DNA from 2 places in the Kitasatospora sp. NPDC094019 genome. Region 1 is predicted to be linked to the other one. Evidence: riboswitches for the same ligand, from Rfam matches in the RefSeq annotation. Region 1 holds a riboswitch; the other holds the start of a gene.
The links. A riboswitch is a leader RNA that binds a small molecule or an ion and turns the genes downstream of it on or off. The one in region 1 is predicted to bind FMN.
Positions count from the first base shown of each region.

Region 2: another riboswitch for FMN. It lies ahead of ribB (3,4-dihydroxy-2-butanone-4-phosphate synthase); the one in region 1 lies ahead of ACIQ9P_RS31345 (riboflavin synthase).

Region 1 is NZ_JBIWIF010000018.1:81,984-89,467, forward strand. Features, by position in the region: gene ribH (6,7-dimethyl-8-ribityllumazine synthase) at 55-525, opposite strand; gene ACIQ9P_RS31335 (bifunctional 3,4-dihydroxy-2-butanone-4-phosphate synthase/GTP cyclohydrolase II) at 655-2,013, opposite strand; gene ACIQ9P_RS31340 (nicotinamide riboside transporter PnuC) at 2,010-2,654, opposite strand; gene ACIQ9P_RS31345 (riboflavin synthase) at 2,651-3,340, opposite strand; FMN riboswitch at 3,563-3,690, opposite strand; gene ACIQ9P_RS31350 (SCO4226 family nickel-binding protein) at 4,138-4,386, shown strand; gene ACIQ9P_RS31355 (antibiotic biosynthesis monooxygenase family protein) at 4,667-4,972, opposite strand; gene ACIQ9P_RS31360 (MSMEG_1061 family FMN-dependent PPOX-type flavoprotein) at 5,106-5,801, shown strand; gene ACIQ9P_RS31365 (YegP family protein) at 5,948-6,145, opposite strand; gene ACIQ9P_RS31370 (HIT family protein) at 6,295-6,708, shown strand; gene ACIQ9P_RS31375 (alkaline phosphatase family protein) at 6,720-7,484, opposite strand, start outside.
Region 2 is NZ_JBIWIF010000009.1:249,357-256,840, reverse strand. Features, by position in the region: gene ACIQ9P_RS22110 (type I polyketide synthase) at 1-2,762, shown strand, start outside; gene ACIQ9P_RS22105 (MFS transporter) at 2,755-4,047, shown strand; gene ACIQ9P_RS22100 (ABC transporter permease) at 4,068-4,796, opposite strand; FMN riboswitch at 5,012-5,142, shown strand; gene ribB (3,4-dihydroxy-2-butanone-4-phosphate synthase) at 5,391-6,041, shown strand; gene ACIQ9P_RS22090 (ABC transporter substrate-binding protein) at 6,097-7,134, shown strand; gene ACIQ9P_RS22085 (D-arabinono-1,4-lactone oxidase) at 7,253-7,484, opposite strand, start outside.

The DNA.
Region 1 (7,484 bases):
CCGTGGACAATCCGCTGGACGTCCACGGTCCGGGCCCGGCGGGCGCCCGTAGGCTCAGAGCGCGCGCAGGGCGAGGGCGGTCGCGACCGCCGCGGTGACCGCCTCGTGGCCCTTGTCCTCGGTCGAGCCGGGCAGGCCCGCGCGGTCCACCGCCTGCTGCTCGTTGTCACAGGTCAGCACGCCGAAGCCGACCGGGACGCCGGTGTCCACGGAGACCTGGGTGAGGCCCGCGGTGGCGGCCTGGCAGACGTAGTCGAAGTGCGGAGTGCCGCCGCGGATCACCACGCCGAGGGCGATCACGGCGTCGTAGCCGCGTCCGGCGAGGCGCTTGGCGGCCACGGGCAGCTCGAAGGTGCCGGGGACGCGCAGGACGGTCGGCTCGGCGACACCCAGCTCCTTGAGGGCGCGGTGGGCGCCGTCGAGCAGGCCGTTCATCACCTGCTCGTGCCACTGGGCGGCGATCACGGCGACCTTGAGGTCGGCGGCGTTGTCGATGGTCAGCTCGGGGGCTCCGTGGCCGCTCATGTTCGGTGCCTTTCGGTGGTTCGGGGTGCGGGGTTCTGGGTGCGGGGTTCTGGGTGCGGGGTTCGGGTCGGTGCGTAGGACAGGGGGTGGTGGTCCGGGCACGGACGGGCCGGGCCGGGCCGGAACGGGTCAGCCGTCGAGGCCGGGCAGGTCGTGGCCCATCCGGTCGCGCTTGGTCCGCAGGTAGCGCTCGTTGTGCGCGCCGGCCGGGATCTCCACCGGCTCGCGGCCCTTGACCTTGAGCCCGTGCTCGGTGAGCGCGGTGAGCTTGTCGGGGTTGTTGGTCAGCAGCGTCAGCGAGCGGACACCGAGGTCGCAGAGCATCTGGGCGCCGATGCTGTAGTCCCGGGCGTCCGCGGGCAGGCCCAGGTCGAGGTTGGCCTCGACGGTGTCCCGGCCCTGCTCCTGGAGCTCGTAGGCGCGCAGCTTGTGCGCCAGGCCGATGCCCCGGCCCTCGTGGCCGCGCAGGTAGAGCACCACGCCCCGGCCGCTCTCGGCGACCCGCCGCAGCGAAGCCTGGAGCTGGGGGCCGCAGTCGCAGCGCAGCGAGCCGAGCACGTCGCCGGTCAGGCACTCGGAGTGGACCCGGACCAGGACGTCCTCGCCGTCGGGGAGCCGGCCGTCCGCGCCCAGCCCGCCGGCGACCAGCGCGATGTGCTCGACGCCGTCGAGGGTGCCCCGGTAGCCGACCGCGGTGAACTCGCCGTGCGCGGTCGGCAGGGCGGTGACGGCGGCCCGGTCGACGTGCAGCTCGGTGCGGCGGCGGTAGGCGATGAGGTCCTCGATCGAGATGATCGCCAGGTTGTGCTCGCGGGCGAAGGTCATCAGTTCGGGGAGCCGGGCCATGCTGCCGTCGTCGTTGACCACCTCGGCGATCGCGCCGGCCGGCGGCAGACCGGCCAGCCGCGCCAGGTCGACCGCGGCCTCGGTGTGGCCGGGGCGGACCAGCACTCCGCCCTCGACGGCGCGCAGCGGGAAGACGTGCCCCGGCCGGGCGAGGTCACCGGGGCCGGTGCCGGGCGAGGCGAGCAGCCGAACGGTGCGGGCCCGGTCGGCGGCCGAGATGCCGGTGTCCACGCCTTCCCTGGCGTCCACCGAGACGGCGTAGGCGGTGCCCTTGCGGTCCTCGTTGACCTGGGTCATCGGCGGCAGCTTGAGCCGGTCCAGCTCGGCGCCGGTCATCGGGGCGCAGATCACGCCGGAGCTGTAGCGGACGGTGAAGGCCATCAGCTCGGGGGTGGCGGCGGAGGCGGCGAAGACGATGTCGCCCTCGTTCTCGCGGTCCTCGTCGTCGACGACGATCACGGCGCGGCCGAGCGCGATGTCGGCGACGGCCCGCTCGACCGGGTCGAGGACGAACTCGCCGGCGGGCTTCCCGGCCGGGTGAGGGACGGGGTGCTCGGTCGGGGACGCGGTGGGGGAAGCGGTGGGGGCGGCCGGGGCCGCGGTGGGGTGCTCGGCCGGACGCGGGGCGGGGTTCTCGGTCATGCGGAGGCTCCCTGGAGGGCGGGGTCGGTCACGGGGTGCGCGGTCCGGCCGCGAAGCCACCAGGCGCGCAGGCCGAGCAGGACCAGGACGAAGTAGACGGAGTAGGTGAGGCCGGAGAAGACCAGGCCGTTGTTGAAGGCGAGCGGCACGCCGACCAGGTCGACGGCGATCCAGGCGAACCAGAACTCGACCCACCCCCGGGCCTGGGCCACCATCGCCGCCAGGGTGCCGACGAAGATGTAGGCGTCCGGCCAGGCGTCCCAGGACAGTTGCGGGACGGCGGTGAAGAGCCCGCCGACCGCCAGGGTGCCGAGCGCGGTGCCGCCGACCAGCAGGGCGCGCTCACGGCCGGTGGCGAAGCGCACGGCGACGTCGCCCTCGCCCCGCGCGCCGCGCTGCCACCTGGTCCAGCCCCACACGGCGGCCACGATCACCACGATCTGCTTGCCGACGCCGCCACTGAGGTGGGCGCTCCAGTACGCGCCGACCAGGACCAGGCCGGAGAGCAGTTGGACCGGCCAGGTCAGCCGGGACCGCTGCCAGCCGAGGGCGAGCGCGGCGAGGCCGAGCAGGTTGCCGATGATGTCGGAGCGGTAGACGTCCTGGCCGAACAGGTGGACGGTGCCGTTGAGCCAGTTCACCGCTGCTCCCCCGGGGTGGTGTCCGGCAGGGACGGCAGTGACGGCAGTGACGGCAGGGTGCGGGCCTCCAGCAGCCGTTCGACGTACTTGGCGAGGACGTCGACCTCCAGGTTGACGCTCTCGCCGACGGCCCTGGTGCCGAGGGTGGTCAGCGCGAGGGTCGCCGGGATGAGGCTGACGGTGAAGCTGTCGCGCGCGGCCTCGACCACGGTGAGGCTGACACCGTCGACGGTGATCGAGCCCTTCTCGACCAGGTAGCGCGAGACCGAGTCCGGCAGCGAGAACCGCAGCACCTCCCAGCGGAGTTCGCCGGCCGCGTCGCGCTCCCCCGGCTCACGGCTCAACAGCCGTCCGGTGGCGTCGACATGACCCTGCACCAGGTGGCCACCGAGCCGGGCACCGAGCGCCATGGCGCGTTCGAGGTTGACCCGCCCGCCCGGCTTCAACTCGCCCAGGCTGGAACGGTGGAGCGTCTCGGCCATCACATCGGCGCTGAACTCGCCGGTGCCGGAGGCGAGTTCCTCGGGAGTGTCGACGACGGTCAGGCAGACGCCATTGACCGCGATGGAGTCGCCGTGCCGCGCGCCCTCGCAGACCACCGGGCCGCACAGACGGATTCGCGAGGATTCGCCGATCTCTTCGATCGACACGACCTCGCCGAGCTCTTCGATGATGCCGGTGAACACCCGGGTTCTCCTCGCGCTTGGGGCGCGGACTCCGGGGTGCGACAAGGGAGAAAGGGCCACGGACAGGCGTGGGCACGGGGGTGGGCGGATCACCGGACGGCAACGGGACCCGTCACCGGGCTGCCGCCGAGCCGGGCGCCGGAACGAGGGGAACCCCGTCCGTCGCCGCACACCGCCTCCCGAGGTCCACCGGGGGACCACGGGCCCTGCTCACTGGTCCGTCGCGCACGCCTCCCATCCGGACTTTAACCGTCGGTCCAGGAATTTCACCTGGTCAACCGGCCGCTGGCTGCGGACGGGTCGCGGACTGTAACCGCCGGTTCGGATTTTCACCGACCCCGGAGTGCGCTGAACGTCACTGCTACTTCTGCCGTCATTCTGCCATGATCCGCGCGGCGCCAGGGAGAGGTGTCCCCTGTGGCCTCTTTCACTCGGCGCCGGGGAATGGACGGCGAGGGACGGGCGGCGGGCCACCGTCGGGCGGAGCCGGGGGCGTTCGGTGGCGTATTGGGTGGCGTGTTGGCTGGCGTGTCGAGGGGGCGGGTCCGGTGCAGTCGGACGAGCTGTGCTCCGGGGCGCCGCCCGGGGCTTCGGGGATGCGCCTCGGGGCCTTGCCCGGGTGCCGTCGCGGATGCCGTCCGGGGCGTCGTACAAGGGCCGACCCGGGTGCCGTCCGGGGCCTCGTCCAGGCGGCCGTCCGGGCGTCCGGTGGCGGCTCGGGGTGCGTCGGGCGCAGGCTGGTGGTACCGGGGCGGCGACTCCCGCCGTCGCGGGCGACCGCGGGAGGTGCGGGAGCTATGGCCAAGTTCATGGACGTCCACCACGGGATGGCCGGCATCACCGAGGAGCAGTTGCGAATGGCGCACCAGGCGGACCTGGCGATCCAGGCCGAGGAGGGTGTGACCTTCGAGCAGGCATGGGGCGATCCGGAGTCCGGGCACGTCTACTGCCTGTCCGAGGCGCCGTCGAAGGAGGCCGTGCAGCGGATCCACGAACGCACCGGGCATCCGGCGGACGAGGTGCACGCCGTTCCGCTGATCGTCTGACCACTCGACCGTTCCGTTGTTCGGTTGTTCGGCTGACCAATTGCCGGTTGCGCGTCTGCTCGATCACCTTGATTGGTCATCCGTCCAATTGGCCGACCCGGGCGATCTGTTGTTCTGTTGCCCAATTGTGCAATTGGTCGGTTGGCCAATTGGTGGATCGCCGCATTGGTCGATTGCCCAACAGTACTGCTGGTCAGTCGACCAATAGCTGTTGTTCAACCGCCCAATTACCTGGCCGCCGGGCCCGACCGGGCAACGGGGCACGGCACTGCCACCCGGATCAGGGCGCGGGGACCGGCGTGAAGTGGGTGACCTCCGGAGGGTGGGCCAGGTAGCGCAGCTCGCCCTCCGACCAGACCGGCCGGATCCGCCACATCGGCCCCGCGTAGCCGAGCAGCGACGCCTCGTCGCGCCAGCGGCTGACCACGAGCACCCGGTGCCCGCCCTCGGTGACGGAGCGCAGCAGTTCGCCGCCGAGGCAGCCGTCGGTGCGCCCGAGCTGTGGCAGCACTTTGCTGGTCAGCACCTCGCAGAACTCCTCGATGTGCCCGGCCATGACCTGCCCGGCCCAGATTCTGATGATCACGGCGACCACCTGCCCCGAAGCGTCCTGACCCCGCCCCCATTATCGACGCGAAAACGCTGGTGGGGAGGGATTCGGGCGAGATTTCCCGACGGCACCCGACCGCCCCGGCGCGGGCTCGGTTACGTTGATCGGTATGACCAGCACACCGGCGTCCGTCGTTCCGTCAACCCCCGGGCCGGACCGGCCCTCCGGCCTGTTCGAGGCCCTCGCCGCCGCCTCCGTCCGTGACCCGGCCGGGCTGCGGGAGATCTACGAGCAGCCCGGGGACCACGCGCGCCGCAAGCAGGTGGACCGAATCCACGAGGTCGCCCGACAGTTGATCGCCTGCTCCTCACTGGTCCTCCTGGCCAGTGCGGACGCCGACGGACGCTGTGACGTGTCCCCGCGCGGCGGGCCGGCCGGACTCGTGTCGGTGCTCGACGAGTTCACCCTGGCGATCCCCGACGCGACCGGCAACAAGCGGCTCGACACCCTCCACAACATCGTCCAGACCGGCCGGGTCGGGCTGCTGTTCGTCGTGCCGGGCCGGGACACCACCCTGCGGGTCAACGGGCGGGCCTGCGTCTCCACCGATCCGCGGCTGCTGGAGCAGTTGACGGCGGTCGGCAAGCCGCCGCGCAGTGCGATCGTGGTCGCCGTCGAGGAGGTCTTCGCGCACTGCCCGAAGTCCTTCCTGCGCGCCTCGGCGTGGAAGCCGGAGAACTGGCTCGCCAAGGACGCCCAGCCGAGTTCGGCCGAGGTCACGCTCGCGCACCTCGCCGACCCCTCGCTGACCGTCGAGGCGATCGAGCAGACCGAGCGGGAGGCCCTGCTCTACCGCTACGAGTAGCGGCGCGGAGGCCGGCCCGGCCACCGGACCCGGGCCGGACAGCCCTGCGGGAACGACGGCACTGGAACGACGGCACGGGAACGACGGTGCGGGGCCGGCCGGCGCGCTCGTGCCGCCCCGGACCGGCCCCGCACGGACCGCCGCGATCAGGCCGCGGCCGCGGACTTGGCGACGTCCACCACGCTCGCGCCGTTCGCCGCCCGCTGAACGGCCTCGACGCCCTTGTGCGCCGCGTCCTTGCTCGCGTATCCCTGGCCGGTGGCGACGATCTCGCCGTTGCCCGCCTTGAGCCGGAACCGGTACTTGCCACCGGCGTCCTCGTACACCTCGAACTTGCCCGCCATCCGGGCCACCTCCTCGTCGACGGGACGCGCCGCGCGCCCCACCTGCACGGTGCGCCCGGACGCCGCCGGGCCGCACCCGCTCGGGGTCCGGACGGGTGACCCGGGCGGGAGCGCGTGCCGGGGCCGCGCGGGGCGGGTTGAATGGACGGATGGACTGCGTCTTCTGCGCGGTGGTCGCCGGCACGGAGCCCGCGCACCGGGTGCTGGACGACGAGGTGGCGGTGGCCTTCCTGGACCGCCGGCCGCTCTTCCCCGGCCATGTGCTGGTGGTCCCCCGCGACCATCACCCCACCCTGACCGACCTGCCCCCGACGGAGGTGGGCCCGTTCTTCCTGCGCGTGCGGCGGGTGGCGGCGGCGGTGGAGCTCGGCCTGGGGGCGGCGGGGAGCTTCGTCGCGGCGAACAACCGGATCAGCCAGTCGGTGCCGCACCTGCACGTCCACGTGGTGCCGCGCAACCCCAAGGACGGGCTGCGCGGCTTCTTCTGGCCGCGCCGGACCTACTCCGACGAGGCGGACGCGGCACTGGTCGCCGAGCGGCTGCGCGCCGCGCTCGCCCCCTGAGCCCGCCCGGGTCAGCCGACCCGGACGCCGTCCACGACCCAGTACCAGTTGTTGCTCCCGGTGTACCGGAAGCGCAGCCGCAGCCGGCTCGCGCCCGCCGGGACGGCCAGGTCCAGCCGCTGGCGGCCGTTGGTGTCGGCGGTGTAGCTCTTCACCTCGACGGGAGTGCCGCCGTCCCAGACCGCGAGCACCCGGGCGGTCTGGACGCCCTCGGGCCGGTAGAAGGTGTTGAACACGACCGGGACGCTGCTCCGGCCCGCCACCGGGTACTCGGGGCTGACCAGGGTGGAGTCGTAGTTCCCCTGGAAGGTCCTGTCGGCCCACTCGTCGGAGTCGGCGACGGCGAAGACGTTGCGGGAGCGGACGTTCAACTCGCGGTTCTGGTCGCGCTGGGCCTTGGTCCAGAACTCGTCGGTGGTGAACGACCAGCCGCGCCACTCGGTGACGCCGCCGGTGCCCATCGCCGAGTTGTCGACCGACCAGCCGGCCGGCGCGGTGCGGGTGAAACCGAGGACGCCGGCGGCGATGCCGGTCTCGTCGACCCGGCCGGTGAGCTGCGGGCGCAGCGCGTCGAAGTCGTCCGGGACGAGGGCCGGGACCGCGGTGCCGTCGAGGCCCCAGGCGGGGTCCGCGGCGATGCCGAGGTGGGCCAGCGCGGTGGGCGCGATGTCGACCATCCGCACGTCGTGGCGCACCGAACCGGCCGGGAACGCCGAACCGTTGGCGATCACGAAGGTCTGCCGCTCCTCCCAGGTGGAACCGCCGTGGCCGCCGGT
Region 2 (7,484 bases), on a different contig from region 1:
CCCAGCAGCGCTTGCTGCTCCAGTGCGCCCGGACGGCCCTGGAGGAGGCGGGCCACGGCGCGGGCGGCGGCCGCGTCGGTGTCTTCGTCGGCACGTCGATGAGCAGCTACCTGCTGCACCACCTGCTCCGACGGCCGGAACTGGAACAGGACGTCGGCGTCCTGCCGATCATGGTGGGCAACGACAAGGAACACGCCGCGACCCGGATCGCCTACCGCCTCGGCCTCACCGGACCCGCCCTCGCCGTCCAGACCGCGTGCTCCACCTCGCTGGTCGCGGTCCACTACGCGGCCCGGAGCCTGCTCTCCGGCGAGTGCGACCTGGCCCTCGCCGGAGGCGCCTCCGTCACCCTGCCGCAGCACGTCGGCTACCGCTACCAACGCCACGGCATCCTGTCCCCCGACGGTCACTGCCGGGCCTTCGACCGCCGGGCGGCCGGAACCGTGGCGGGCAGCGGCGTCGGCGTCGTGCTGCTCAAGCGGGCGCTGGACGCGCAGCGGGACGGCGACGTGGTGCACGCCCTGATCCGGGGCTCCGCCGTCAACAACGACGGCGGCGACAAGGTCGGTTACACCGCGCCGAGCGTCGCCGGGCAGACGGCGGTCGTCCGCGCGGCACTGCGGGCCGCCGGCGTCACCCCCGCGGAGATCGACTACGTCGAGACCCACGGCACCGGTACCGAACTCGGCGACGGCATCGAGATCGCCGCCCTGACCGCCGCCTTCCGGGACGGCCCCGAGCGGCGCGGCGACTGCGCGATCGGCAGCCTCAAACCCAACATCGGCCACCTCGACGCCGCCGCGGGCATCGCCTCCTTCATCAAGGCCGTACTGGCCCTCAAGCACCGGGTACTGCCGCCGAGCATCAACTGCGAGGAGCCCAACCCCGATCTCCGGCTGGAGGAGAGCCCGTTCCGCGTCAACCGCGAGGCCCGGCCCTGGCCGTCCTCCGGCGCGCCCCGGCGGTGCGGGGTGAGTTCCTTCGGCATCGGCGGCACCAACGCGCACGTCGTCCTGGAGGAGGCACCGCCGGCCGCACCGCCGACCGCCGACCGGCAACGACCGGCGGAGATCGTCGTCCAGTCGGCGCGTAGCCACGAGGGCGTCCTGGCCGCCGGCGCCGACCTGGTACGGCACCTGGACGCGCACCGCCCCCCGCTCGGCGACGTCGCCCACACGCTGCAGACCGGACGGGCCCACCTGGAGTGGCGACGGGCCGTCACCGTGAGCGGGCTCGACGGACTCGGCGCCGCCCTGGACGGCGCCGCCGTCCGCCAGGTGCCCCGGTCCTCGTCACTGGTCCTCCAGTTCCCCGGCCAGGGCTCCCAGTACGCCGGCATGGCGGCCGGCCTCCACCGGGAGATCCCGCGGTTCCGCGCCGCGTTCGACCACTGCCTGACCCTGCTCGAACCCCGACTCGCCGCGGACCTCGACCGACTGCTGACCCGCGACCGGCCCACCGACGACGACGACGCGGAACTCGGGGACACCCGGCTCGCCCAACCCGCGCTGTTCGTCACCCAGTACGCGCTGGCCCAGGTACTGACCGGCTGGGGGCTGCGTCCCAAGGCGCTGATCGGCCACAGTGTCGGCGAGTACACCGCCGCCTGCCTGGCCGGAGCGATGTCCCTGGAGGACTCCCTCCGTCTGGTCGCCGCGCGCGGCGAGGTCATGGCGCGGGCGCCGCGCGGCACGATGCTCGCGGTGCTCGCCGCCGAGCCGGACGTCCGCGGCCGGCTGGACGGCACACTGTCGGTCGCCGCCGTCAACGCGCCGTCGGTGACCGTGGTCGGCGGCACCGCCGAGGAGGTCGAGGCGCTCGCGCGACGGCTGGCCGCGGAGGGGACGACGACCCGCGCGCTGCGGGTCGGCCACGCCTTCCACACGGCGCTGATGGCCCCCGTACTGGAGGAATTCCGCGCGCTGGCCGGGTCGGTGACGTTCTCCCGGCTCAGGATCCCGGTGGTCTCCAACGTCACCGGCGACTTCATGAACCGCCGCAGGGGCCACTCGGCCGACTACTGGACCGAGCACCTGCGCGAGCCGGTGCGCTACGCCGACGGCCTGGCCAAGGTCCTGGCCCTGCCCGGTCCGATCGTGCTGGAGGTCGGTCCCGGACGTGCGCTGACCGGTCTCGCCCGCCAGCAGGACCCCGGCGGCCGGGCGGTCCTCGCCACGACCATGCCCCGACCGGCCGAGGAGCCGGCCGAGGCCGCCCGGATGCTGTTCGACGCCGTCGGCACCGCCTGGTCCGCCGGGGCGGCCGTGGACTGGACCGCCCACCACGCGGACGCCCAACGGCGCCGGGTCCCGCTGCCCACCTACCGGTTCGCCCGGACCCGGCACTGGATCGACGCGCCCGGAGCCGTACCCCGGACGACGACCGGCACACCGACGGACGCGCCGCAGAACCCACCGCCGGACGCACCGGCCGAGGCCCCCACCGCCGGTTCGGCGCCCGCCGGAAGTGCGTCCGCCGGAAGTGCGCTCACCAGGAGTGCGTCCGCCGAGAGCGACCTCACCGGAATCTGGAGCAGGCTCCTGGGCACCCGCGGCATCGGCCCGGACTCGGACTTCTTCGAACTCGGCGGCCACTCCCTGCTGGCCGTCTCGCTCCTGACGGGCATCCAGGAGACCTTCGGCGTCGAGCTCTCCCTCAACGACACCTACCGGGCCCGGACGCTCGGCGCGCAGGCCACCCTCATCACCACCCGCCGCGGCGAAGGCGCCGGCGTCCCGGACAGGAGAACCGACAGTGTCTGAGTCCCCGACCACGGAGGTCGCCGACCAGCAGCCCGCGCCGACCCCGCCCGGCGGGCGGCGGCGCCGCCTCACCGACCGGCTGCCCGAGCCCGGCCCGGCCCGGCTGATCGTCCTGGTGTCGCTGATCACCAGCATCGGGCTCGGCCTGTACATCTCCGGCAGCGCCGTCTTCTTCGTCCGCTCGGTCGGCCTGACGGCCACCCAGGTCGGCCTGGGCCTGTCGGTGGCGGGCATGGCCGGCCTCGCCCTGGGCATCCCCGTCGGCCACCTGGCCGACCGCCACGGCGCCCGCGAGGTGACCATCGCGATGGTCGCGACGCAGGTAGTCCTGCTGGTCTGGGCGACCCGGGTCACCTCGTTCTGGCTGTTCCTGGTGGTCATCACCACGCTCGGCGTGGTGGAGAGCGGCGCGGACGTCGGACGGCAGGCCATCCTGTCCGCGCTGATCGGGCCCGAGCAACGGGTCACGGTGTCCGCCTACAGCCGGGCGGTCTTCAACGGAGGTTTCTCCCTGGGCGTGCTGGCGGCGGGCCTCGCCGTCGCCGCGGACACCAGAGCCGCCTACACCGCGCTGATGCTCGGCAACGCCGGCACCGCGCTCCTGGTGTGCGTGCTGTACCTGCGCCTCCCCAGGATCCCCGGCACCAGCGAGCGCAAGGACGCGCCGTCGGGGCTCACCGCGCTGCGCGACCTGCCCTACCTGGCGATGGCCCAGGTCAGCGGGATCGTCATGCTGGGAGACATCCTGCTGACGGTCGGCCTGCCACTGTGGGTGGTGTCCCACACCCACGCGCCCCGACCCGCCGCCTCGTGGCTGATCGGGGTCAACACCCTGCTCGTGATGGTGTTCCAGGTCCGCGCGGCCCGCGGTGCCGACACCCTCGCCGGTGCGACCAGGCTCCACCGGTGGGCATTCCTCGGCCTGGCGGCGTCCTGCGTCCTGGCATCGGTCACCGACCGCCTCCCCACCTGGCTCGCGGTCGCCGTACTCGCCTGCTCGGTCGCCCTGCTGACGCTCGGCGAGCTGTGGGGGAACAGTGCGCGCTGGACGCTCCGCTACGACCTCGCGGACCCCGGTGCGCAGGGCCAGTACGGCGGCGCGTTCCAACTGGGCACCGCACTGCCCAGGGTTCTCGGGCCGCTCATGGTCACCGCTCTCACCGACCGGCTGGCCTGGCTCGGCTGGCTGCTCGTGGGCGCGGTGTTCCTCCTCGGGTACCTGCTGTTCCCGGCCACCATGCGGTGGACCGAACGCACCCGTCCCGTGTACACCGCCCGTACCTGACCGGCCGTCGGGCGCCCCGGTCAGCGGCGCTCGACGCCGCCCTCCACCAGCCGCATCGCCCCGTACAGGGCCACGGCGAGGAGCGAGAGCATGAGGAGGGTGGAGAACATCCCGAGCGTGTCCGAGCCGTTGCGCTGCACGGCGAGCAGTTGACCCAGGCCCTCACCGCCCATCACGAACTCGCCCACCACCGCGCCGGTGACCGACAGCGTCACGCCGGTCCGGAGCCCGGCGAGCACGCTGGGCAGGGCGAGCGGGAACTCGATGTGCCGCATCATCCCCCAGGCTCCGACCCCGTCGACCCGCGCCGCGGCCAGGACCTCCCGGTCCAGGCCGCGGATGCCCAGTACGGTGTTGACCAGGATGGGGAAGAACACCATCAGCGCGCACAGCACCACCACGGGCCACGTTCCGTACCCGAGCCACAGGGCGAGCAGCGGTGCGAGCGCCACCGCCGGGACGGCCTGGGTCGCGGCCAGGTACGGCTGCAGCGCGCGGGCCGCGAGGCGGCTGCGGGCGAGCAGGTAGCCGAGCGGCAGCGCCACGGCCGTCCCCAGCGCGACGCCGGCGAGGCTCTCGTACAGCGTGGTGACCGTCGCGTCCAGCAGCGTGCCCCGGCCCAGCGCCGCGACGAACTCCCGTGCCAGGTCGACCGGGTGCGGGAGGAAGAACGAGGACACGGCACCGCCGTCGACCGCGCCCGCCCACAGCAGGAGGAGGAGCACACCGGGCACGAGCGGGGTCAGCACCGCCCCGAGCCGATCCCGGACCGCTCCCGTCGGCCTCTTGGGGCCCATCCCTCGCACCGCTGGTCTCCTCTTCGCCTGTGCCTGAGCAGTACTGGTGGCCGATTCGCCCGGCGACCGACGCAGATCCTGTCACAGCCGCCGACCGCCGGGTCGGCGTGTGTGCCGTGGAACACATCCACAATCCGCGGCATACGTGGCATGATCCTCCCGAGTGTTCGCGCGCTCCGGGGTCGGTGTAATTCCGAACCGGCGGTTAAAGTCCGCGACCCAGCCGACGCCATCGGCTGGTTGACCTGGTGAAACTCCAGGACCGACGGTGAAAGTCCGGATGAAAGGTAGTGCGCGGCGACACGTTGTCCGGCCAGGAGCGGCTTGCCGCCCCGGCGTCCGGATTCGGTGCTCGCTCTCCCCGGAACGGTGTCTGTGCACGGGGGCGAGCTGCCACTCGCCATCCCTCCCCGCGCACCTGACGCCGTCCATTGCGGAGGGCCGTGTGCGCAAGCACGCGTCCTTCTGGATGGCCGCGTTCTCTCGCAGATCAGTGAACTCCCGGACCCACGGGCCCAGGGGTTTCCCGACCTCAGGAGAGAGCAGATGGCAAACACCCTTCTCAACCGCACCGACCGCCTGCGGCAGGTGGAGCAGGCGATCGAGTCCTTCCGCCGCGGCGCCTTCGTGGTCGTCTTCGACGACGAGTCCCGCGAGAACGAGGGCGACCTGATGGTGGCCGCCGAGTACACCGACGAGGCCGCGATGCGGTACATGCTCGACCACTCCTCCGGTGTGGTCTGCGCGGCGGTGCCGTACGAGCGGTGCGCGGAGCTCGATCTGCCGCAGATGACGGCGGACAACTCCGGCCTGCACGGCACGGCCTTCACCGTGTCGGTGGACCTGCTGGCCGGCGGTACCACCGGCATCCCGGTCGACGAGCGGGCCCGCACCGTACAGGCGCTGGCCGACCCGACCGCCCGGCCGGGCGACTTCGCCCGACCCGGTCACATCTTCCCGGTGCGTGCCGCGCGCGACGGCGTGCTGGAGCGCGACGGCCACACCGAGGCCGGGGTGGACCTGTCCCGCCTGGCCGGACTGTCCGGCGTCACCACCATGTGCGAGGTCGTCCGTCCCGACTGGAGCATGGCCCGCCTCGACGACCTGCGGGAACTCGCCGCGCGCGACGGATTGGCGCTCATCTCGGTGGGCGACCTGGTGGCCTACCGGCTGGCCGCCCGGCAATCGACCGTCTGAGCGGACCGACGCTCTCCGATCAGATCGACCATCGAACAAGGAAACGACGATCCCCGTGCTCAGCTCCCACCTGTCCGGACGGTTCCGGAAGCTCACCGGCCTCACCGCAATCGTGCTGCTCACCGGGTCGGCCCTCGCGGGCTGCGGCAGCGGCGCGGCGAGCTCCGCCGACCGTGCCGAAGGCCACGCCCTGACCGTCGGCCTGACCTATGTGCCCAACATCCAGTTCGCGCCCTTCTACGTCGCCGAGTCCCTCGGCTACTACAAGGACGCGGGCCTGAAGGTCGACCTCCACCACCACAGCTTCACCGACGCCCAGTTCGGCGCGCTGGCGGCCGGCCAGGAGGACGTGGTGTTCGCGGGCGGCGACGAGATGCTCCAGGCCCGGTCCCAGTCCGTACCGGTGGTCGACATCGCCACCCTCTACACCCGCTACCCGGTGGCCGTCATGGTGCGCGCCGACTCGCCGGTGAAGCAGGCCGAGGACCTCAAGGGTCGCACCATCGGCACCCCCGGCCCGTACGGGGAGACGTACTTCGCGCTGCTGGCACTGCTGCAGAGCGCCGGGCTGTCCGCCTCCGACGTGCAGGTGCAGAACATCGGCTTCACCCAGCAGGCGGCGCTCATCGGCAACAAGGTCGACGCGGTCACCGGCTACCTCAACAACGACGCCGTCCAGTTCGCCCAGTCGGGCACCGCCGTCCGGACGATCCAGCCCTCCGGTTCGGCGGACGCCCTGCCGCTCGTCGCCGCCGGCCTCGGCACCGGCCAGGAGACGCTGAAGAACCGGTCGGCCGATCTCAAGGCGTTCCTCGCGGCCACCTTCAAGGGCGTCCAGTACACCGTGGACCACCCCGACCAGGCGGTCGACCTCAGCAAGAAGTTCGTCCCCGGCCTGGACGACTCCAAGAAGCAGGCCGACGCCCTGGCCGTGCTCAAGGAGACCGTCCCCCTGCTCCAGTCCTCCGGCGCGAAGCCCGGCTACAACGACCCGGCCGTCTGGGACCGCATGGAGGAGTTCATGCGCTCCCACAGCCTGCTCACCAAGCCGGTCACGGTGAAGGAGGCGTTCGACAACTCCCTTCTGCCGTAAGCACGGTGGTCGGTGTCCGTCCGTGCCGGCTCCGGGACCGGGGCCCCGACTGTCGAGGGTCGGCACCCCGCGTCGCGCGGGTCCGGCCGGGCGGGCCCGGAGTGAACAACCCCGTTCGCTAGCTCGAAAGCGCCTCCGGGGCCGTCCCCAGCACACGGTCCAGGTAGGGATTGGCGAAGACGCCGCTCGGGTCCAGCTTGTCGCGCAGGGCGACGAAGTCGTCGAAGTGCTCGTAGCGCGGGCGGAGCGCGGTGGCGTCGAGGTCGTGCATCTTGCCCCAGTGCGGGCGGCCGCCGTAGGCGCTCAGGATGTCCTGGCAGGCCCGGAAGTACCGCTGGTACGGCATGCGG